DNA from 3 places in the Bradyrhizobium sp. LeoB3 genome. Region 2 is predicted to be linked to each of the others. Evidence: riboswitches for the same ligand, from Rfam matches in the RefSeq annotation. Region 2 holds a riboswitch; each other region holds the start of a gene.

Region 1 (7,390 bases), on a different contig from region 2:
AGGTCGATGATTCCGGACCGGTCCCACGGGTTTGGTTCGTCGATCGGCTCGATTTCTTCAACTTGAGCGCCTGGCTCGGCGACGAGACGGGCGCGAAGACGAAGCTCGATCTGCCGACCAGCATCTGGCTGCTCGCCGATCAGGACTGGTTCGTCGTCAAGCTGCGCGAGCCGTGGACGGTCGGTGGCAAGACCTATGCGCCCGATACGGTGCTCGGCGTGTCGTTGTCGGCCTTCCTCGTGGGTAGCCGCGATTTCACCGTCGTGTTCCAGCCGGAGCCGCGGCGAGCGCTGCAAGGCTTCTTCTGGACCGCGGGCCGGCTGGTGCTGTCGATCCTCGACGAGCTGCGGCCGGTGCACGAGATCTGCACGCCATCGGCCGGCGGCTGGACGCGCGCGCGGCTCGAAGGGCTGCCCGGGATCGGCGTCGTCGATGTCTGGCGCCTCGACAGCCATATTTCCGAAAGCAAGGGCGACCTGTTCGCCAATGTGCAGGACCCGCTGACGCCATCTTCCCTGATGCTGATGGAGAAGGTCGGGGCGCCCACGGTGCTGAAGCAGGCGCCGAAGACATTCAACGCGGATGGACTCGTGGTGACCCAGCACGAGGCGATCTCCGTCGATGGCGAACGCATCCCCTATGTGCAGACCGGCCCGGCCACGGAGAGCGGCGATGCGCCGGTCCATCTGACCGCCTATGGCGGCTTTGGTCTGGCGATGAAGCCATATTACAACCCGGCGCTCGGCAAGCTGTGGCTGGAGCGCGGCGGCACCATCGTGGAGGCCAATATCCGCGGCGGCGGCGAGTTCGGTACGCGCTGGCACGACGCCGGCCGCTACGCAGGCAAGCGGTTGGCGCATGACGACTTCGCCGCGGTCGCCGCCGATCTGGTGAAGCGCGGCATCACGCGGCCCGGGCGGATCGCCGCCGAAGGCGGATCGAACGGCGGCATCCTGATCACCAACATGCTGGTGCGCTACCCCGAACGCTTCGGCGCGCTGTTCTGCACCATCCCGCTGATCGACATGCGCCGCTACACCAAGCTGCTCGCCGGCGCGAGCTGGATCGCCGAATATGGCGATCCCGACAAACCCGACGAATGGGCCTGGCTGCAGACCTACTCCGCCTATCACATGGCGACGCCCGGCCAGAAATATCCACCGATCCTGATCGCGACCACGCGCCGCGACGACCGCGTGCATCCCGGCCACGCCCGCAAGATGACTGCCAAGCTGCAGGCAATGGGATATGAGGCCCATCTCTACGAGCCCGCGGCCGGCGGCCACGGCTATGGCAAGGACAACAAGGAACGCGCCGCCTTCATGGCGCTGGGGCTTGGGTTCCTGAGGGAGAAGATCGGGTGGGTGGATGGTGAGGCGTGACTACCCACCCTGTCATTCCGGGGCGCGCGTCAGCGCGAGCCCGGAATCCAGTTCTCCGCTTGCGCATGCGGCCTAATGGATTCCGGGTTCACGCTTCGCGTGCCCCGGAATGACGAGAACGAATCAGCAGCGCGCGAATATCAGGATCATGTTGTTCGCGGGCATTTCGACGGTCGCGCCCAGTGACAGGCCGACGCGCGCCGCCAGCTTCTCGACGTCGGCGATGTCGCGCACGCCCCAGTCGGGATCCTGGTTGCGCAAGGACGTGTCGAACACGGCATTGCTGAGCGCGGTGTGCTTGCCGTCGCGCTTGAAGGGGCCGTAGAGGAACAGCCGGCCGTCGTCGCGCAGGCGGCGTGCGGCGCCTTCGAACAGGCCCTCGGTGACGGACCAAGGCGCGATGTGGATCACATTGGCGCAGAACACCGCGAGCAGCTTTGGCAGCTCGCCGCCCTCAGGCGCAGCACCGGGCCAGGCCGGATCGGAGAGATCGATCCGCAGCGGCGGACGGATATTCGGAAGGGCGGCGAACGCGCGCCAGGCCGCGATGCTCTTCAGATGGGCGTCGTTGAGATCGCTCGGCCACCAGGTGATATCGGGGGTCTGTCCAGCGAAATACACGACATGCTGGCCGGTGCCGCTGCCGGCCTCCAGCACGTCGCCGGAACGCCCTGCGAGGAATTTCTCCAGCACCGCCCAGATCGGCTGATGGTTGCGATGAAAGGCCGCCGCATCGAGCCGGCCGTCGGCCTCGACCCGCCCGCCGTCTTTGCCGAATTCGACCACAAACTCTGGCATGGTGTTCTCCTGTTCCGGTCGCACAAAGCGCAACACCGTAGCGATCCTGCTATTCCGTGCGCGTCGTCGCAATGCGCGATTTGACCGCGGCTCTGTCATAATGGTTACGTCCGTAGCCCGACGCGTAATTCGGGGCGAGCGTACCCATTTCTCCGCTCGTCATTCCGGGATGCGCCGCCAGGCGCAGGCCCGGAATCCATCGCGCCGCATGCGCCCGCGGAGAAATGGATTCTCTGATGTGCAATTGCACATCATAGTTCTCGCTTCGCGAGCCCCGGAATGACGAGCTGAGAGATGGATCGCTCGCTCGTTAAGCTACCGCAGGGTGCGGTGCCGCTTCGCACCGACGAGGGGATGGAGCTATCGTGCCACGCGTTGCAATTCCTTCGTCAGCACATCCAGCGCATCGGCGAGCATCACGCCGCCGCAGACGGTGAGACGTTCGGGGAGCACGATGCGCCTCGCAGGCGGATAGAAGTGCTCAAGCGCCGGATGCAGCAGGAAGGCGCGGCCGTTGTCTTCGGCGCGGTCGCCGGCCTCCGACACCAGGATGAAATCCGGCCTCAGTTGCACGATCGCCTCCAGCGAGGCGTAACCGCCGGCAGCGACGCCTAGGTCGCCGGCGGGATTGAGCAGGCCGGCTTCGGTCAGAAGCGACGAGACCAGGCTGTCGCTGCCGGACACCCAGCCGCGGCGCGCCAGCGGCAGCACGCGATAGTGCTTGCCGGTCGCGGCCTGGCGCGCTCGGGCGATCGCGGCATCTAATCTTGCAATCGCGACCTTTGCGCGGTCCGGATGCTGCACGATCTCGCCCATCTCGCGGATCTGGTCCTTCACCTCGTCCAGCGTGCGCGGCACGCTGAACTCGACGAGGTGAAGGCCGTTGGCCTTCAGAAGCTCGCGCGTTGCGCGCTTGTCGAACAGGCTGGCGACGACGATGTCGGGCTTGAGCACCAGCACGTCCTCCGCGCCGCCGGAAAGGATCGGGAAACGGCGCGCCTGATCGGCGGCAAAGGATTGCCAGGCCTCGCGGGAGTAGCGGCTGAGGCCCAGGATCTGCTGGGGATCGGCGAGCGAGAGCAGCAATTGATCGCTGCAGACATTCATCGAGACGATCCGCGGCGGGCTCGCCGCATGCGCGACAGTGGTGGACAAGACGAACGCTGCAAGGCATGCAGCGAGCCGGCCCATCAGATCTCCGCCCAGGGCACGATCACCGTCTCGCGCTGATGCTCGGCGCGGAAGGCGCTGACGCGGAACACATCGGCCATGACCGCTTCCGACAACGCATCCGCCGGCGCGCCTTGCGATGCGAGGCGGCCCTGCGCCAGCACCAGCGCATGGTCGGCAAAGCGCGCGGCAAGGCCGAGGTCGTGCGTCACCACGATCACCAGCACGCCCTTGTCGGCTGCGGCACGCAAACCCTTCATGACGTCGATCTGGTGGCGCGGATCGAGCGAGGCGGTCGGCTCGTCCGCCAGGATGATCGGCGCCTCCACCGCGAACACGCGCGCCAGCGCAACGCGGCTGCGCTCGCCGCCGGAAAGCTCGGTGACACGCCGCTCCGCGAACTCCATGACATCGGCCGCCTGCATCGCCCGCACCACCGCCTCAGCGTCGCGCGGGGACAGCCGCGCCGGATCGGTCGCGCCATGCGGATAGCGGCCGAGCGCGACGATGTCGCGCGCCGGCAGCGGCCAGTGCACCAGGTGCCCTTGCGGAAGATAGCCGAAGCGTTTGGCACGTTCGCGCAGCGGCAGCGCGGCGAGCGCCTCGCCACCCACCTTGATGATGCCGTCGGAGGGGATGAGACCGGCGAGCGCGCGCAAGAGCGTGGTTTTGCCGGCGCCGTTCGGACCGACCAGCGCGACGAGATGACCTGAGGCGAGTTGCAGCGACACGTCGCTGAGCACGCGGCGGCCGGCGAGCGCGACATCGAGATGTTCTGCGACAAGCGCCGTCATGCGACGCCTCCACCGAGCGCGCGGCGTTCGCGCATGATGAGATAGAGGAAGAACGGCACGCCGATGATCGAGGTCAACACGCCCACCTTGATGTCCGAGGTCGACGGGATGATGCGCACCGCGATGTCGGCCGCAAGCAACAGCGCCGAACCGGCAAGCGCGCTCGGCACCAACAGCCGCGCCGGATCGTGGCCGATGACGGGCCGCATCAGATGCGGCGCGACCAGGCCGATGAAGCCGATGGTGCCGGTGACCGCCACCGCGCCACCGACGCCGAGCGCAACACCCGTGATCACGAACAGCCGCAGGCGGACGACATCGACGCCGAGGCTTTGCGCGGTCTCTTCGCCAAGCGTGAGCGCGCGGAAGGCGCTGGCCTGCGACAGCAGGATGGCGCTACCTGCCACGATGAACGGCAGCGCCAGCGCGACATGCTGGAAGCTGCGATCCTCCAGCGAGCCGAGCAGCCAGAACGCGATCTCGAGCGCCAGGAATGGATTGCTCGCGAGGTTCATCACCAGCGCCGTCGCAGCGCCCGCAAGGCTCGAGATCGCAAGCCCGGCGAGGATCAGGATCAAGAGGCCCGCATTGCGGCCGGCAATCGCGAGCAGCACGAAGACCGAGCCGAATGCGGCGATGATGGCGGCGACCGGCAGCGCATAGGAGCGGACATCGGCCAGCCCCAGCGCGATGACCAGCACCGCGCCGAACGCCGCCGATTGCGGCGCGCCGAACAGCGAGGGCGAGGCTAAGGGATTGCGCAACAGGCCTTGCAGCGCCGCGCCTGACAGCCCAAGGATAGCGCCGATCGCGAATGCCAGGATGGTGCGCGGCAGGCGAATCTCGCGCACGATCACCTGCGTGACATCGCTGCCGCCACCGAACAGCGCCTCGATCACCGTCAGCGGCGACAGCCGCACCGGGCCGGTGCCGAGCGAAATCAGCATCAGCAAGGCAACCAACGCGATCATTGCAACGGTCGCCCCCAACCGCCGCCGCGCGGCGAGACCCGCCGCTATCGTGAAATCATGTGCACTCATCGCGCCCTGCTTCTTGCAGCGAATTCGGTGGCAGACAAGCGACACCGGAACAAAAAAGCGTATGGGAGCCAGGGAGCCGCAGTTTCGCCGGGATTGACTCACGTGCCGCCGAAATCCTAGATGGCCCCCGACGGTTCCTATCGGGATCAAAAGGGAATGCGGTACCGGGAAACTTCCCGTAAAGCCGCGGCTGCCCCCGCAACTGTATGCGGTGAATCCTTCGTCATATGCCACTGGGAGTCTCGGTCCTGGGAAGGCGACGAAGGGTAACGACCCGCGAGCCAGGAGACCTGCCGTCATACGTGGTCACACGCGACGATGTCGGTCGGGGAGTACAGGCATTTGCTTCACCTGAAGCGCGAAACGCGATGGTGAGCCTTGGTTCGCTGTGACGTGCCACTGACGTCATACCGAGGTCTCGCCGATGTTCTCTGCTACCACAGCCACCAAGCAACGCCGCGCGCTGCTGCTCGCGTCGAGCATGCTGGCGCCCGCTTTGTATGTTTCCGCCGCGCAGGCGCAGGAAGCGCCCTCTGAGGAATTGCCGCCGGTCGAGGTCAGGGCGCCCGGCGACCACAACCGCACCCGTGCCAAGCCCGCTTCCGACGGCACTCCAGGCCCCCGGCGTCCCGCGCCGGGCCAGGTGCCGACCAGCGCGCAGCCGGCCGGCGGCGCGGGCGCTGGCGGCGCCGCCGCTGGCGGAGCTTCATCCGGTGGCGGTGGCGGCGGCCCGCAATTTGCCGGCATTGTCGGGACGTCCTCGACCGTGATCACCGCCGACGACATCGCGCATTCGCCGACCCAGGTTCTGGCCGAGATCATCGCGCAGGCGCCCGGCGTACAGCTTCAATCGCTCTATGGCGGCGTGAACGGCGCCAAGACCTCGGTCGACCTGCGCGGCTTCGGCGCGTTCGCCACCGCCAACACGCTGTTCCTGCTCAACGGGCGACGGCTCAACGACATCGACATGGCGCAGGTGGATCTGTCGACCATCCCACTCGATTCGATCGAGCGCATCGAGATCACCCGCGGCAACAGCGGCGCCGTGCTCTACGGCGACAATGCGATAGGCGGCGTGATCAACATCGTCACCAAGACCGGTGTCGGCGGCCCGCCGGTCTCGATCCGCGGCGAAGCCGGCTATGGCTCCTTCAACCAGCGCATGGCCGCGATCTCGACCGCGATGAATTCGGGACCATGGTCGGCGTCGTTTTACGGCAACGGCATCAAGTCCGACGGCTACCGCGTGAACAATGCGCTCGACCAGCGCAACGGCGTCGGCAATCTCAACTACACGACGCCGGACCTGAAAGCCTTCCTGACGGTGACCGGCGACGACCAGAAGCTGGGCTTTCCCGGCGGCAGGCTGGTCGATCCTTCGATCGGCGTCAATCAGCTCGTCACCGATCGCAAGGGCGCCGCCACGCCGTTCGACTATGGCAACCAGCAGGGCGCGAGCGCGACGGCGGGCTTCACCAAGACGCTCCTGAACGGTGTCGACCTAATCGTCGATGGCGGCTACCGCCAGAAGGACACGCAAGGCGCGTTCTTCGGCACCTCGCCATTCATCAGCGCGGCATCCACCTACAATGACGCCGCGTTGCAGACCTGGTCGATCACGCCGCGGCTGAGCATCAACAATTCGATCTTCGGGATTCCCTCGTCGATCCTGACCGGCATCGACTATTACGATGCAACGTTCCACCAGCAGCGCGGCGCGTTCCGGGGCGTGCCGCCGATCCATACCTACGACCTGTCGCAGCAGTCGCTCGCCGGCTATTGGCAGCACACGGTCGGCCTCTTGCCCACCACCGATTTCTCCTATGGCGCGCGGGTGCAGAACACCTGGCTCAGCGCGCGCGATCGCTACGATCCGAACGCGCCGTTCGCCTTCGACGCGCAGGCGACGCCGCTCGACCAGAGCGAGACCAATTACGCGCTGCATGTCGGCGTCGAGCATCGCTTCACCGAAATGTTCTCGGTGTTCGCCCGCGCCGCGCACGCGTTTCGCACGCCCGATGTCGACGAGCGCACGTCCACCGGACCCGCGTTCGATGCGGACTTCAACCCGTTGCCGCAGAATTTCCAGCTGAAGACGCAGACCTCGCACGACGTCGAAGCCGGCTTCCGCGTCAAGACGGGCCGCTTCCAGGTGCAAACCAGCATCTACAACATGGACCTCGAGAACGAGATCCATTTCAATCCG
Region 2 (7,390 bases):
ATGATGTCGTTGAACTCGGAGTAGCACATATGGGTGTGGATCTGGGTCTCGTCCTGCACGCCGGAGGAACAGATGCGGAAACTATCGACCGCCCAATCGAGATAGGTCTTCCATTCCGACCTGCGGAGCGGCAGGCCTTCCCGCAGTGCCGCTTCGTCGATCTGGATCATGCCGGCGCCGGCCATCTCGAGATCGAGCACCTCGTCGCGGATCGCGAGCGCGATCTGTCGGCACACGTCGCTACGCCGCAGGTCGTCGCGGACGAACGACCAGTTCAGGATGGTGACGGGGCCGGTCAACATCGCCTTCACCGGCTTTGCCGTCAGTGACTGCGCGAATTGCCACCATTCGACCGTCATCGGCTGTGGTCGTGAGACGTCGCCATAGAGGATCGGCGGCCGGACGCAGCGCGAGCCATAGGACTGCACCCAGCCGAGCTCGGTGAAGGCGAAGCCGGAAAGCTGTTCGCCAAAATACTGCACCATGTCGTTGCGCTCGAACTCGCCATGGACCAGGACGTCGAGCCCGATATTCTCCTGCCAGCGGATGGCGCGTGCGGTCTGATGCTGCAGATAGGTCTTGTATGCGGTATCGCTGAGTGCACCATTGGCATGTGCGGCGCGTGCGTTTCTGACATCGGTTGTCTGCGGGAAGGAGCCGATGGTCGTGGTCGGGAAGCGTGGCAGATTGAACCGCTCGCGCTGCACCTCGGCACGCTCGGCGAACCGGCTGGCACGATGGCGCATGCCGTCATCGATGGCGGCGAGACGCCGGGCAACCTTGGCATCGTGAATCCGCGGTGAGGTCTTGCGCGCGGCCGCGGCGGCATCGGACGCTCGGATCGCTTCGGACGCATGGGCCCGGCCACTTCCAAGCGCCGCGCCCAGCGCGGCAAGCTCTTCGAGCTTCTGCACCGAGAATGAAAGCCAGGTCTTCACCTCGGGATCGAGCTTGGTTTCCAGGGCGAGATCAATGGGTACATGAAGCAGCGAGCAGGATGGCGCGATCTGAATGCGCTCCTTGCCGAGCTTTGCGACGACGGGCCCAAGCTGATCGAGGATCCGGCTCAGATCCGCGCGCCAGACGTTACGGCCGTCGATCACGCCGAGCGACAGCACCCGTTCTTTCGGAACGTCGATGAGATCGCCGAGCTGCTGGGGCGCGCGCACGAGATCGAGATGGAGGCCGGCGACCGGAAGATCAAACGCGACCGTACGATTGCCGCCGAGCCCGCCGAAATAGGTCGCCAGCATGATCCTGATGTCCGGCACCGCTTTGGCGATTTCGGAATAGGCGCGCCGTAGGGCTTGCTGAGCGGCGGCGTCCAGATCAAGCACGAGACAGGGCTCGTCGATCTGTACCCATTCCGCACCGCGGGCAGCGAGTTCGCGCAATAGTTCGATATAGACCGGCAGGAGCCTGTCGAGCAGCGACAGCGTGTCGAAATGCGGTTCCTTGGACTTGGCCAGTTTCAGGAACGTGACCGGGCCGACCAGCACGGGGCGGGTCTGATAACCGAGCGCCTTCGCCTCCTCATACTCTTCGATCGGCTTGCGTGATGAGAGTGCAAAATACTGGTTCTTGCGAAGCTCCGGCACCATGTAGTGATAGTTGGTGTCGAACCATTTCGTCATTTCGAGCGCCGCCACGCCGTGTGCGTGATGGGCATGTCCGCAGGCCTCGTCATGCGCGTCGGCCTTGGCGCCACGCGCCATCGCGAAGTAGGTCGCAAGCGGCACCGCGCCGCCGGTCCAGCCGTAGCTTTCCGGGATAGCGCCGACCATTGCGCAGGTGTCGAGCACCTGATCGTAGAACGAGAAATCGTTCGACGGGATCACGGTGATACCGAGCTTCTTCTGCCGCGCCCAATTGGCCGCGCGCAGCCCGACGCCGGTTTCGATCAGCGTTTTTTCGTCTGACGCGCCGGACCAGAAGCGTTCCAGCGCGAATTTCAGTTCACGGCGCGGACCGATCCGCGGCGTGCCGAGGGACGCAACAACAAGTGAAGTGGAAGACATTGGCTTAACCCCATGAGTTGGGGGCAAAGGCCGTAGTGACACGTCTGGATTCCCCGCGCGAGGTGCGCACGGAATCGCAACCGCACCACCGGGACACCCCGCCCGAGGACGTGTATGTTGTCGAGGCAGGTCTCCTGGCTCGCGGGTCGTTGCTGCGGTCCGGCCTTCCCGAAGCTTTGCAGGCTTCAGTGGCAATTGTGGACCGCGGCTCGCCGCTTACAGTTGCGGGGGCAGCTCCGGCTTTACACCGGCTTCCCTCTTAGCTCCGGAAAAGATCTCTCCGAAGAACCACGACACGATCACTTACCGGCAAGATCGCGCGAACGTCAACTCGGCTGACATCACGTGCGCGTGGTGCCGGTTGTTCACAGCGCCAACGGCATGGACCGGAATTTTTGCGCTTCGCCCATACGTGCCATTGACAGCATTCCCCAAATCGCACCAGATGTAGCTGTCACGGTCCATCATGACGCAAGGAATGGTGGCTAAGAGGGAAGCTGGTGATCGCGCGTTTCTCGCGAGAATCTAGCGCTGCCCCCGCAACTGTAAGCAGTGAGTTGCTCCCGATTTTAGACGTCACTGATGCGGCATCGCATTGGGAAGACGGGGAGTGACGCCGACCTGCGAGCCAGGAGACCTGCCGCGACAGCAAAATAACGTCCACGGGCGGGGTGTCCCGGCGGTCGCTTGCAGGCTCATGCCGGTACGCCGCCGGCATCATCACGCAGCGTCGCCTCCGACATCCGGCCCCAGCAACATCACGGGGTCTGCAAGATGTCACTCTCTCTCGATCGCGAAGCCACCGCGTCGCCTCTCATCCACCTGCGCCCCGAATCGATCGCGGCGCCGGAAGCGCGGTTGCCGATGCAGGTGATCCGCCGCAATGGCACGGTGTCGCAATTCGATGCCGGCAAGATCTCGGTGGCGATGACCAAGGCCTTCCTTGCGGTCGAGGGGAATACGGCGGCTGCGTCGCGCCGCGTGCACGAAGCGGTCGAGGAATTGACCGCCGAAGTCGTCGGCGCGCTGTCGCGCCGGATGAGCGAAGGCCGCACCTTTCATATCGAGGACATCCAGGACCAGGTTGAACTGGCATTGATGCGCAGCGGCCATCACAAGGTGGCGCGCGCCTATGTGCTCTATCGCGAGGAGCGGGCGCGGCAGCGCGCCGAACAGCAGGCAACTAAATCCGCAACGGCATCGAGCGGGCCAATCGTCCACGTCACGCTCGCGGACGGCAGCAAGGTGCCGCTCAACCATGCGCGGCTGGCGATGATCGTCGGCGAGGCCTGCGCCGGGCTCGATGGTGTCGACGCTGCGCCTGTCGTCGGGGAAATCCAGCGCAATCTCTATGACGGCATCAGCCAGGAGGAACTCGCGCTCGCCAGCGTGATGGCGGCGCGTACGCTGGTCGAGCAGGAGCCGAACTACGCCTATGTCAGCGCGCGCCTCTTGCTCGACAAGCTCCGCACTGAAGTGCTGTCCTTCGTGCAGGGCGCGCCAACGACGGCGTCGCAGGCCGACATGGCGGTGCGCTATGGCGAATATTTTCCGGCCTATATCAAGACCGGCATCAGGGCCGAATTGCTCGATCCCGAACTCGGCCGCTTCGACCTGAACAAGCTGGCCGCGGCACTGAAGCCGGAGCGCGATCTTGCATTCCAGTTCTTAGGGCTGCAGACGCTTTATGATCGCTATTTCCTGCATGTCCGCGGCCACCGGATTGAATTGCCGCAAGCGTTCTTCATGCGCGTCGCCATGGGGCTTGCACTGCGCGAGATCGATCGGGAAGCGCGCGCGATCGAGTTCTACAATCTCCTGTCCTCCTTCGACTTCATGGCGTCGACGCCGACGCTCTTCAATTCCGGCACGCTGCGGCCGCAATTGTCGTCCTGCTTCCTCACCACCGTTCCCGACGATCTTGACGGCATCTTCAAGTCGATCAAGGACAATGCGCTGCTCGCCAAGTATTCCGGCGGCCTCGGCAATGACTGGACGCGGGTGCGCGGGCTGGGCGCCCATATCAAGGGCACCAATGGCGAGAGCCAGGGCGTCGTGCCGTTCCTTAAAGTCGCCAACGACACCGCGATTGCCGTCAACCAGGGCGGAAAACGCAAGGGCGCGGTCTGTGCCTATATCGAGACCTGGCATATCGACGTCGAAGAATTCCTCGACCTGCGCAAGAACACCGGCGACGACCGCCGCCGAACCCACGACATGAATACCGCCAACTGGGTGCCTGATCTCTTCATGCAGCGCGTCGAGGCCGACGGCGAATGGACGCTGTTCTCGCCGGACGAGACGCCCGATCTGCACGATCTCTACGGCAAGGCCTTTGCCGAGCGCTACGCGTCCTATGAAGACAAGGCCGCGCGCGGCGAGATGCGGGTATCCAAGACCATCCGTGCCGTTGATCTCTGGCGCAAGATGCTGACCATGCTGTTCGAGACCGGGCATCCCTGGATCACCTTCAAGGACCCCTGCAATTTGCGTTCGCCGCAGCGCCACGCCGGCGTGATCCATTCCTCCAATCTCTGCACCGAGATCACGCTCAACACTTCGGACGAGGAGACCGCGGTCTGCAATCTCGGCTCGATCAACCTGCTCAATCACGTCGGCGAGCGCGGGCTCGATACGGCCAGGCTGAAGCGGACGGTCGCGACCGCGATGCGGATGCTCGACAATGTCATCGACATCAATTTCTACACCATTCCCGAGGCGCGGCGCTCCAACCTGCGGCATCGGCCGGTCGGCCTCGGGTTGATGGGATTCCAGGATGCGCTGCAGGTGCTGCGGATCCCGCTTGCGTCCGACGCGGCTGTCGCCTTCGCCGATACCAGCATGGAGGCGATCGCTTATCACGCGATCTCGGCTTCCGTCGATCTCGCCGCCGAGCGCGGTCGCTACCCGTCGTTCGAGGGATCGCTGTGGAGCCGGGGCATCCTGCCGATCGATTCGATCGAGCTGCTGGCGGAAGCGCGCGGCGACGTCGCGATGGACCGCTCGCGCACATTGGACTGGGACGGCCTGCGCGAGCGCGTCAAGACGGTCGGCATGCGCAACTCCAATGTGATGGCGATCGCGCCGACGGCGACCATCTCCAACATCTGCGGCGTGGCGCAGTCGATCGAGCCCGCCTACCAGAACCTCTATGTCAAATCCAACATGTCCGGCGATTTCACCGTCGTGAACGCCTTCCTGGTCCGCGACCTCAAGGCGCGGGGCTTGTGGGACGAGGTGATGGTCAGTGATCTCAAATATTTCGATGGCAGCTTAGGTGCGATCGACCGTATCCCTGATGATCTCAAGGCGCTCTATGCGACCGCGTTCGAGATCGACAGCGCCTGGCTGATCGAGGCGGCGGCGCGGCGGCAGAAATGGATCGACCAGTCGCAGTCGCTCAACCTCTATATCGCCAACCCCTCCGGCAAGAAACTCGATGCGCTGTATCGCCTGGCCTGGCAGCGCGGCCTCAAGACGACCTATTACCTGCGCTCGCGCAGCGCCACCCATGTCGAGAAGTCGACGCTGAAGGGCACCGACGGCAAGCTCAACGCCGTCAGCGTAGCTCCCGCGATGTCCAGCGCGCCGGACTTGTCCGGCGCCATCGCGTGCTCGATCGACAATCCCGAATGTGAAGCCTGCCAGTGAGCAGCGGAATAAGGAATAACGCCATGCTCGACTGGTCAGAGCCCGCTACGACCGCGCGCCACGCGGTCCCCCTCATGAACGTCGCCGCAGCCGGCAACCAGACCGGCTTAGGTGCGATCGATCGCCATGGCAGCCGTGTCTCGGTCGACGACAAGCGCATGATCAACTGCCGCGCCGACGTCAATCAATTGCTGCCGCTGAAGTACAAATGGGCGTGGGAGAAATATCTCGCCGCCTGCAACAATCACTGGATGCCGACGGAGGTCTCGATGCAGGCCGACATCGCGCTGTGGAAGTCGCGCGACGGCCTGACCGAAGATGAGCGGCGCGCGATCAAGCGCAATCTCGGCTTCTTCGCGGCGTCCGAAAGCCTCGTCGCCAACAACATCGTGCTCGCGATCTATCGCCATCTGACCAATCCGGAATGCCGGCAGTATCTGTTGCGGCAGGCGTTCGAGGAGGCCGTGCACACCCATACCTTCCAGTACATCGTCGAGAGCTTGGGGCTCGATGAGGGCGAGCTGTTCAACATGTACCGGGAGGTGCCCTCGATCACTGATAAGGCGGCGTGGGCGCTGAAACATACGCAGCATCTCGACGATCCCGACTTCAGGACCGGGACGCCGGAAGCAGACCAGGCGTTCCTGCGCGACCTCGTCGCTTTCTACGTCATCTTCGAAGGCATGTGGTTCTACACCGGCTTCGCGCAGATCCTCTCGCTCGGCCGGCGCAACAAGATGATCGGGATCGCCGAGCAATATCAGTACATCCTGCGCGATGAATCCATCCACCTGAACTTCGGCATCGACGTCATCAACCAGATCCGAATCGAGAATCCGCATCTTTGGACGAAGCCCTTCCGGGAGGAGATTCGCGACATGGTGCGGACGGCGGCCGAGCTCGAAGCGGCCTATGGACGGGACACCATGCCGCGCGGTTTTCTCGGACTGAACGCGGCACTTTGTGAAACCTACATGCACTTCATCGCCAATCGCCGTTGCGCCCAGCTTGGGCTCGCGCCGGTATTCGATGAAGCCGACAACCCCTTCCCCTGGATGTCGGAGGCGATGGACCTGAAGAAGGAGAAGAATTTCTTCGAGACCCGCGTGATCGAGTACCAGAACGGGGGTGCCTTAAGCTGGGAGTAACCAAGGTCGCTGAGCCGGGACCCCTCCTTTTTGTGCATTCCAGAAGGCACAAATCCGTCTTGCCAGACGCCATGAATAGGTGTTCAGCTTTTGCAGCGATCTGCGCTCGATCGCCTAAAATAGTGAAGTCTCGTTCGGCCGATCCCGAGCCGGCGGGAGCTTGGGGACGGGAACTGCGCCATGGTCTATCGGCGAACCCATCAGGTGGTAAAGCGGCTGGCCGCCCGGCGCAGCGCCATTTTAGCGGCGGCGCGCGAGGCGGCGGCGGACGGCGGCATGGCTGCGGTGCAGATCGCGCCGGTGGCGGTCCGCGCCCATGTCGCGGCGGGAACCGTCTACCGCTATTTTCCGTCCAAGGCCGACCTGATCTCCGAATTGATCGCCGAGGTCTCGCGCGACGAGCTCGCCGCGATTCGCCGGGCCGCGGATGCCGCGCCCGGGCCGTCCTCGGCGCTGGCCGCCGCGGTCACCACGGTTGCCGTCCATGTGCTGTCGCAGCGCAAGCTCGCCTGGGGCATCCTGGCCGAGCCTGTCGATGTCGATGTCACCGCCTCGCGGCTGGCCAGCCGGCGC
Region 3 (7,390 bases), on a different contig from region 2:
GCGCCGCAATCTGTCCCTGGCCGGCGCCGAATTGGACAGACAAGTTATTGATTTCATTTGGCATTTTATGACGGCGAAATCTCGGTACCAACACGAATACCAACGTTGGCATTCCAAGAATCTGCGCGGATTGTCAGGGCGTGGCCGGCGGTTCCAGTCGCTTCCGGCCATTTTTAGCCCACGATTTCTCATCCCAAACTAGGATTTCATACGATATGGTGCTGGCTATCGTACCCGTGAACGCGAATTGCGACATCGCGTAGCCGGTAGCAGTCGGGTTGTCTCTGAGAACTGATCCCTCGCGCCAATGGCGTACTTCGGCTTCGACCGCACGAGCGAAATCGGAGGATCGGCAGGTTATGGCGCAAACCGGACATTGGAGCCTATGACGGAGCTATGCGGAATTTTGGGTGATGAGGTGATCAGGCGGCGTGGTTTGCCGGCATTTGGATGACCTCGATGCCGTCGTTGAATCTGACACCTGCGATGACCTTCGGCAACTGATTTGTGCCTTTGAGCCGCCGCCAGGTCTTTGATGCGGCGATCACCAGTTTGAACACCATCAGCCTGGCGGTGGTTGGCGACAACGAGCCCTTGGTGTGCACCGTCCGGTGCCGCACGGTGGCGAACACGCTTTCGATGGGGTTGGTCGTCCGCAAGTGATCCCAATGCTCGGCAGGAAAGTCGTAGAAGGCCAGCAGGGCGTCGCGATCCTTGACCAGACATTCGACCGCCCGGCCGTATTTGGCGCGGTATTTCTCGGCGAAAACGTCGATCGCCGCTTCGGCGGACGCCCGGTTCGGCGCCCAGTAGACCTCGCGCAGATCCTTCTTCATGGTGGCCTGCACCGAGAGCGGGACCTTGTCCAGGACGTTCACGGTCTTGTGCACCCAGCATCGCTGGTGCCGTGTGCCGGGACAGACCTCGTCGAGCGCCTTTCAGAAGCCGAGCGCGCCGTCGCCGACGGCAATTTCCGGGGCGATCTGCAACCCGCGCCGCTTGACGTCGATCAGGAGCTCACGCCAGCTCTGCGCGCTCTCCCGCACGCCGACCTGGAAGCCGATCAGTTCCTTCTTGCCTTCCGGCGTCGCGCCGATCAGCACCAGCATGCACTCGCCGTGGTCTTCCATGCGGGCCTGCAGGAAGACGCCATCGGCCCACACATACACGTATCGTCGCGCCGACAAATCGCGCCTCTGCCAGCGCTCGTACTCGCCTTGCCACTCCGCGGTCAGCCGGGAAATCACCGCGGGCGACAGGTTCGGTGCGTCCTTGCCCAGCAAGGCCGTCAGCGCCTCCTGGAAATCGCCGGTCGAGATGCCGCGCAGGTACAGAATCGGCAACAGCGCATCCAGGCTTCTGGTCCGCCGTGCCCACAGCGGCAGGATCGCCGAGCCGAACCGGATCCGCTCACTATCGCCGGCCGCCCCACGGTCGCGAATCTTCGCCCGCGCGACCTCGACCGGACCGATGCCCGTCGCAATCGTTCGCACCGGGCCGTAACCATGCCGCACGACACGGGCGCGTCCGTCGGCAAGCTTCAAATCCTTCATCGTGGCAAGAAAGGTCTCGACTTCGACCTCGACGGCCTGCGCCAGAAGCTGCCGCGCACCAGCACGCAGGATATTGGTCAGTGGATCGTCGATCTCGTCGGGCTGACGGAGCGGGACAATGTTGCTAGTCTCGTTCATGGCGTATCGCTCTCCTTGAGAGGTTCTGGCAGGCTTCGACACCCGCCTCGATACGCCGCCTATCTCAGTCCGTCATCACCCAGTTTCCCGCATAGCTCCCTATGACGAGGTCGCCGAAGGGCCAATACCGGAAGTAGCCAGCCTAATCGATCACCCGGTCGATGCGGGCGCTGAACGTCGGCGAAAATTCGAGCGATCCGCTCCGTCAATCTTCCGCGCGCCAGGTGACTACCTATTCAAATGCCGCGATTGCAAGCACAACGGCGGCAAGGATCGGACCTGCATCGGCGACAAGCGGGCGATCATGTGCGCTGACTGCGCCTACGCACTGCCCAATGATCACGAACCTAGAAATATCGCCACGGACAAGCACCCGCAATCTGTGCGTTAGGAACTTTGTTCAATCTCAAGATCCTTCTAATATTTGCACTGCCGCAGGCAGGACAGAAGTACCAAGACTCACTTGCGATTACCCTCGGACCCGGACTGGGATTGCTACCGCACATCGTTCGATGACATTGAAAACCGTCACAAGCATCATAACCGATGAATGCAACTTCAGGGGCGGGATAACCTGAACAATACACTTTCGTTCCAGTCCAGCATTTGTCACCGTCCCCTTTTGAATCACTCCTCACGTATGTCATTCCCAGATCGGTGCAGTCTGCTGGCGACCCAAAGCGAAATGGGGCTGTCCCGATCCAGATTCCCCGGCTCCGCAAATGCATCCCTGGTTAGCAAGATAGCGCTTACTGCGAAGACTATCCTGAATAGGATCATAGAAGAGCCTCCCTATCTGTGACAGATGTGGAGGGGGATATCTGACCCACCGCAGAAGATATTTGAGCAACCAGAGACGCCTGTAAAGAAAGATCCGTATGTCGCACGACTCACCAGTGGTCAATCGCGCTCATTGCTTTCCTTTTGCTTCATGATTTCGCGGAGAGACTTCGGCCGCGGAGGTGACCTGTAGCGGCCCTCCCACGAGGCCGCGATCACGCCCTCGAAGGGAGCTTCCCCCGAGTGCAACTCGGCATTCCGCTATCGGTTGTGACTAGTTTAGCGTTCGCCGCGCCAGGCCCTGCCACCGAAATGCCCATGCCGATCCTCGACGAGACAACGCAGCCTGATCCGGCAGGGATGGAGGAGGTGCTAAATCGAAATGACCATCATACGCTGGATGCGAAGGACCATCACGGGTCGATGTCGCATTTGGGTCAAACTGAAGAAGAACGTGCGGTGATGGCCGAACAATTCGCAGGCGCATATTTGCTGAAGTAGAAATCCCGGCTTGGTCGGGGTGGGGTACCTGGCATTGCCGGCTACAAGGCGATCAACGCACTGGACTCTATGATCGGCCATCATACGCCGCGACACGAAGCTCTTGGTTGGGCTGCGGCGCGCGCATCGATGATGTGGCAAACTTCATTCCAGCTCGCCTGACCGCTGTTCTCTTCGTGCTGCGCGCCCCGGTCTTCGCAGGGTGGTCATGCATGATGCGCGATGCGAACCGGCGCCGCTCGATTAATGCCGGCTGGCTCGAAGCCGCCATAGCTGGAGCGCTCGGCGAGCGGCTCAGCGGTCCGCGAGCGTATCACGAGACCATCGCGGCGGGAACTCGAGGCGCTCGCGAGGGCTGAGCTCGCGATCGTGGTCAACCCGAACGATCCCGACGGAAAGCATCATGATCAGAGTGAACTTCTTTCGATCCTGCCGCGTGTCGGCCGTCTAGTGATCGACGAAAGCTTTACCGAGCTAGCCCTGGCTTATCACCTGCGCCCGATCAGTCCCTCTTCGCCGCCCTTGGTCGCCCTGATCTTTCGCGGACCATCTCCTTTTTCGCCATTTTGATGGCGTGGCGGGCGTCGGTGGAGCCCTCGGGCGCGACGATGTCCCCGTCCTCGGCGGCATCTGGTTCGGACATCATCCGGCGTGGTCCCTTTGGCTTGACAAGTTGCGGCCCAGAGCAAATGGTCGGCCCGCGTTGGTGCCTGTTCTGCGACAGGCGAAGAGGGAATGCGATAGGGCTCGAGCCAAACGGCTTGGCCTGAAAAGCAGCCGCCCCCGCGACCGTGACCGGAGAGATGCCCGAAGCCACTGATCAGCTGGGGATCGGGAAGGCGGGGATCGAAGGGAAAGACCCTGCTCCGCAAGCCGGGAGACCTGCCAGCGCAACGTTGAGACCGGCGGACGGGGTGTTCCGCGACGGGGAAAGCGAAGCCTCCTCAAGGACGGTTCGTGCACCTCATCGCTTCCCGCCGTCAATTCAGGAAGGGGCGATGATCGTCACTCTTCACGTTTGCATCACATGCCGCCCGGGCCAGACGCTCGGGGAAGGCGAGATTACGCCCGGTGCGCGCCTGCATGCCGCTATTCTCGACGCGGGCGTGCCTGACGGCGTCGTCGTTCCCGTCGAATGCCTGTCCGCCTGTAACCAGGGCTGCTCGGTCGCGCTCAGCGCGCCGGGACGGTGGTCCTATGTCTACGGTCGCTTGTCCGATGGCAACGCGCACGACGTGATTGCCGGCGCGTCAGCTTACGCGGCGGCACCCGATGGCATCGTGCCATGGCGCAGCCGGCCGGAGATCTTCCGCAAACAATCGCTCGCTCGCATTCCACCTATCGCCGCCCTGCCAGAAGCCGCGGAATGAACACGCTCGCAAAAGTCCCTGTCACGGTCGTCACTGGCTTGGCATCACTCTGGAAGACGCGCCGAAATTCGATCGCGGCTGCGCCGCGCGAGGCGTCATGAGTACGGTCGCTATCAAGGGCTGGTGCCCTGGCGCGTTGCGGCCGATGCAGTCAGGCGACGGGCTCGTGGTCCGCGTGCGCCCCTATGGCGGAAGGCTCGATGCGGCACAGGCGGCAGGGCTGGCTGATCTGGCAGAGTGTTACGGCAACGGCTTGATCGACTTGACCAGCCGGGCCAACTTCCAGATCAGAGGCGTGAGTGATCAGGGACACTTGTCTCTGCTCGACGGTCTCGCCCAATTGAAGCTGCTTGACCATGATCCGGAGGCCGAGTCGCATCGCAACATCCTGGTGACACCGTTCTGGGGCATAGGCGATGACACGCGTTCGCTCGCAGCCGAACTGGAGCAGGCCCTTGCCGGCAGTTGGCTAGCTCTTCCGACCAAATTTGGCTTCGCTGTCGATGACGGCAAGGAACGGGTGCTTGCTGGCGCATCCGCGGACATTCGGATCGAGCGTGGCCGCGCGGGCGGCCTTTTGGTGCGCGCCGATGGCGCTGAGTTTGGTCGCTCCGTTACGCGCGGCGACGCTGTGAGCGTTGCAGTCGCGCTTGCCGAATGGTTCATTACCTCAGGCGGCACCAGCGGCAGGCGAGGGCGCATGGCCGCCCACATCATGGCCGGCGCGAGATTGCCGGATGCACTGCTCGGTAGGACCGAGCCCACACCGACGATCGCTGTGCCTCGTCCCGGTCTTTGTCCGCTGGGTGCGATGGTCGGCGTCGCATTCGGGCAACTGCCCCATTCGGCACTTCGGCTTATTGCCGCAGATGCGCAAGGGTTGCGTATGACACCGTGGCGGATGATTCTTGCTGAGGGAGCACGCACGATGCCGCGCGGTGCGGACCTCATCACCGAGGCCGATGAGCCAGCGCTTCGCGTCATCGCTTGCAGCGGCGCGCCGCGCTGCCGCGAGGCTCTTGCCGATACCCGCACGCTGGCTGCCGCGCTTGCGCCGCACATCGCCGCGGACGCGCGCCTCCACGTTTCGGGCTGCGCCAAGGGCTGCGCGCATTCCGGGGCGACCGCGATCACGCTGGTTGCGACCAGCGCCGGATTCGATCTCATCCGCGACGGCTCGCCGCGCGCCGCGCCAGTTATGCGTGGCTTGAGCCACGGCGTCATCATCGAAAATCCCTCCATGCTGGCGGGAGGACGCTGATGCCGCACATTTATGAAGCCGACGGTGCAGCGATCTATCGACAGTCCTTTGCCACCATCCGCGCCGAGGCGGACTTGACGCGCTTCACGCCCGATGAAGAACAGGTGGTCGTGCGCATGATCCATGCCGCCGGCATGGTAGGGCTCGAGGCCCATATCCGTTTCACGCCCGGCATGGTGGCGGCGGCGCGGGATGCGCTGCAGGCCGGCGCGCCCGTACTTTGCGACACGCGTATGGTGTCCGAGGGGATTACACGCGCGCGGTTGCCGGCGGTCAATGCCATCGTCTGCACGCTCGGCGACCCCGCCGTTCACGTACTGGCACAATCCATGCGCGATACCCGTTCGGCCGCGGCACTGGAACTGTGGCGACCGCACCTCGATGGCGCCCTTGTCGCGATCGGCAACGCGCCCACCGCGCTGTTTCACCTCCTCAACATGCTGGAGGATCGCGATTGCCCGAGGCCGGCTGCAATCATTGGCTGTCCGGTCGGCTTCGTCGGCGCGGCTGAATCCAAGGCCGCGCTGATGGCCGATCCGCCGGCGCCCGCCCTGACAATTGAAGGACGCCTCGGCGGCTCGGCGATCACCGTCGCCGCCGTGAACGCGCTCGCGAGCCGGAGCGAATAGCGATGGGGCGCATCATTTGCTGCGGCCTCGGGCCAGGCAATCCGGACTTGATGAGCGTGCGCGCGGACCGCGAGGTGCGCGCAGCCAGGCACGTCGCCTATTTCCGCAAGAAAGGGCGTCCCGGTCAGGCCCGCCGCATTGTCGAAGGCATGCTGGCCGCCAATGTCTCCGAATATCCGATGGAATATCCGGTCACCACCGAGCTCTCCTTCGACAGTCCGGATTACCTTCGCGTGCTCGCCGGCTTCTATGAAGAATGGGCGGAGCGTCTGGCGCGGCTTGCGCTCGCGGTCGATGTCGTCGTGCTCTGCGAAGGCGATCCCTACTTCTATGGCTCCTTCATGCATTTGCACGCGGGCCTGCGAGGCCGCGTCGAGATCGAGGTGATCGCGGGCATTCCGGGCATGGCCGGCTGCTGGAATGTGGTCGGTCAGCCGATTGCGTTGGGCGATGACGTGACGACCGTCTTGATGGGCACAATGGCGGAGGATGAACTCGAACGGCGGATGCGCAATTCGGACGCGCTCGTCGTCATGAAGACCGGGCGCAACCTCCAAAAGGTGCGCCGTGCGCTCGCCTCCGCCGGTCGTCTCAATGATGCCTGGCTGGTCGAGCGCGGCACCATGCCGGGCGAGCGTGTCGCGCGGCTGGTCGATGTCGAGGAAACCGATTGCCCCTATTTTGCAATCGTGCTCGTGCATGGAACGGGATGGCGCGCGGACAACATCGCATGACGGGATCGCTGACGATCGCGGGACTTGGGCCGGGCGATGAGGCGCTGGTCACGCCGGAGGTGACGGCCGCGCTAGCTACCGCGACCGACATTCTGGGCTATGCGCCCTATGTCGCGCGCGTAGCGCCGCGCGAAGGGCTCACGTTCCATCCGTCGGACAATCGCATGGAGTTGCAACGCGCAGCCCACGCATTGCGGCTGGCATCAGAGGGACGCAACGTGGTGCTGGTATCCTCTGGCGATTCCGGCATCTTTGCGATGGCTTCTGCCGTGTTCGAAGCACTCGAAGAGACGCCGCAATACCAGGGGCTTCCGATCCGGGTGCTCCCTGGCGTGACCGCAATGCTGGCGGCGGCCGCGCGCGCCGGCGCGCCGCTCGGACACGATTTCTGTGCCATTAATCTCTCCGACAATCTGAAATCGTG

The links. A riboswitch is a leader RNA that binds a small molecule or an ion and turns the genes downstream of it on or off. The one in region 2 is predicted to bind cobalamin.
Region 1: it holds a riboswitch for cobalamin, as region 2 does, so the genes downstream of both, ACZXDY_RS34100 (TonB-dependent receptor) here and ACZXDY_RS10220 (ribonucleoside-diphosphate reductase subunit alpha) in region 2, are expected to answer to the same signal.
Region 3: it holds a riboswitch for cobalamin, as region 2 does, so the genes downstream of both, ACZXDY_RS32525 (DUF1636 family protein) here and ACZXDY_RS10220 (ribonucleoside-diphosphate reductase subunit alpha) in region 2, are expected to answer to the same signal.

The regions. Positions count from the first base shown of each region.
Region 1 is NZ_JBVBEF010000079.1:837-8,226, reverse strand. It holds gene ACZXDY_RS34125 (prolyl oligopeptidase family serine peptidase) at 1-1,382, shown strand, start outside; gene ACZXDY_RS34120 (DUF938 domain-containing protein) at 1,506-2,180, opposite strand; gene ACZXDY_RS34115 (ABC transporter substrate-binding protein) at 2,541-3,371, opposite strand; gene ACZXDY_RS34110 (ABC transporter ATP-binding protein) at 3,371-4,144, opposite strand; gene ACZXDY_RS34105 (FecCD family ABC transporter permease) at 4,141-5,115, opposite strand; cobalamin riboswitch at 5,299-5,496, shown strand; gene ACZXDY_RS34100 (TonB-dependent receptor) at 5,609-7,390, shown strand, end outside.
Region 2 is NZ_JBVBEF010000010.1:15,721-23,110, forward strand. It holds gene metE (5-methyltetrahydropteroyltriglutamate--homocysteine S-methyltransferase) at 1-2,018, opposite strand, end outside; cobalamin riboswitch at 2,126-2,326, opposite strand; cobalamin riboswitch at 2,459-2,677, shown strand; gene ACZXDY_RS10220 (ribonucleoside-diphosphate reductase subunit alpha) at 2,793-5,669, shown strand; gene ACZXDY_RS10225 (ribonucleotide-diphosphate reductase subunit beta) at 5,693-6,817, shown strand; gene ACZXDY_RS10230 (TetR/AcrR family transcriptional regulator) at 6,998-7,390, shown strand, end outside.
Region 3 is NZ_JBVBEF010000071.1:2,126-9,515, forward strand. It holds partial or broken gene ACZXDY_RS32505 (IS256 family transposase) at 423-1,691, opposite strand; gene ACZXDY_RS32510 (hypothetical protein) at 2,790-2,972, shown strand; partial or broken gene ACZXDY_RS32515 (CobD/CbiB family cobalamin biosynthesis protein) at 2,994-3,289, shown strand; gene ACZXDY_RS32520 (hypothetical protein) at 3,342-3,542, shown strand; cobalamin riboswitch at 3,660-3,876, shown strand; gene ACZXDY_RS32525 (DUF1636 family protein) at 3,971-4,342, shown strand; gene cobG (precorrin-3B synthase) at 4,440-5,603, shown strand; gene ACZXDY_RS32535 (precorrin-8X methylmutase) at 5,603-6,232, shown strand; gene ACZXDY_RS32540 (precorrin-2 C(20)-methyltransferase) at 6,235-6,966, shown strand; gene cobJ (precorrin-3B C(17)-methyltransferase) at 6,963-7,390, shown strand, end outside.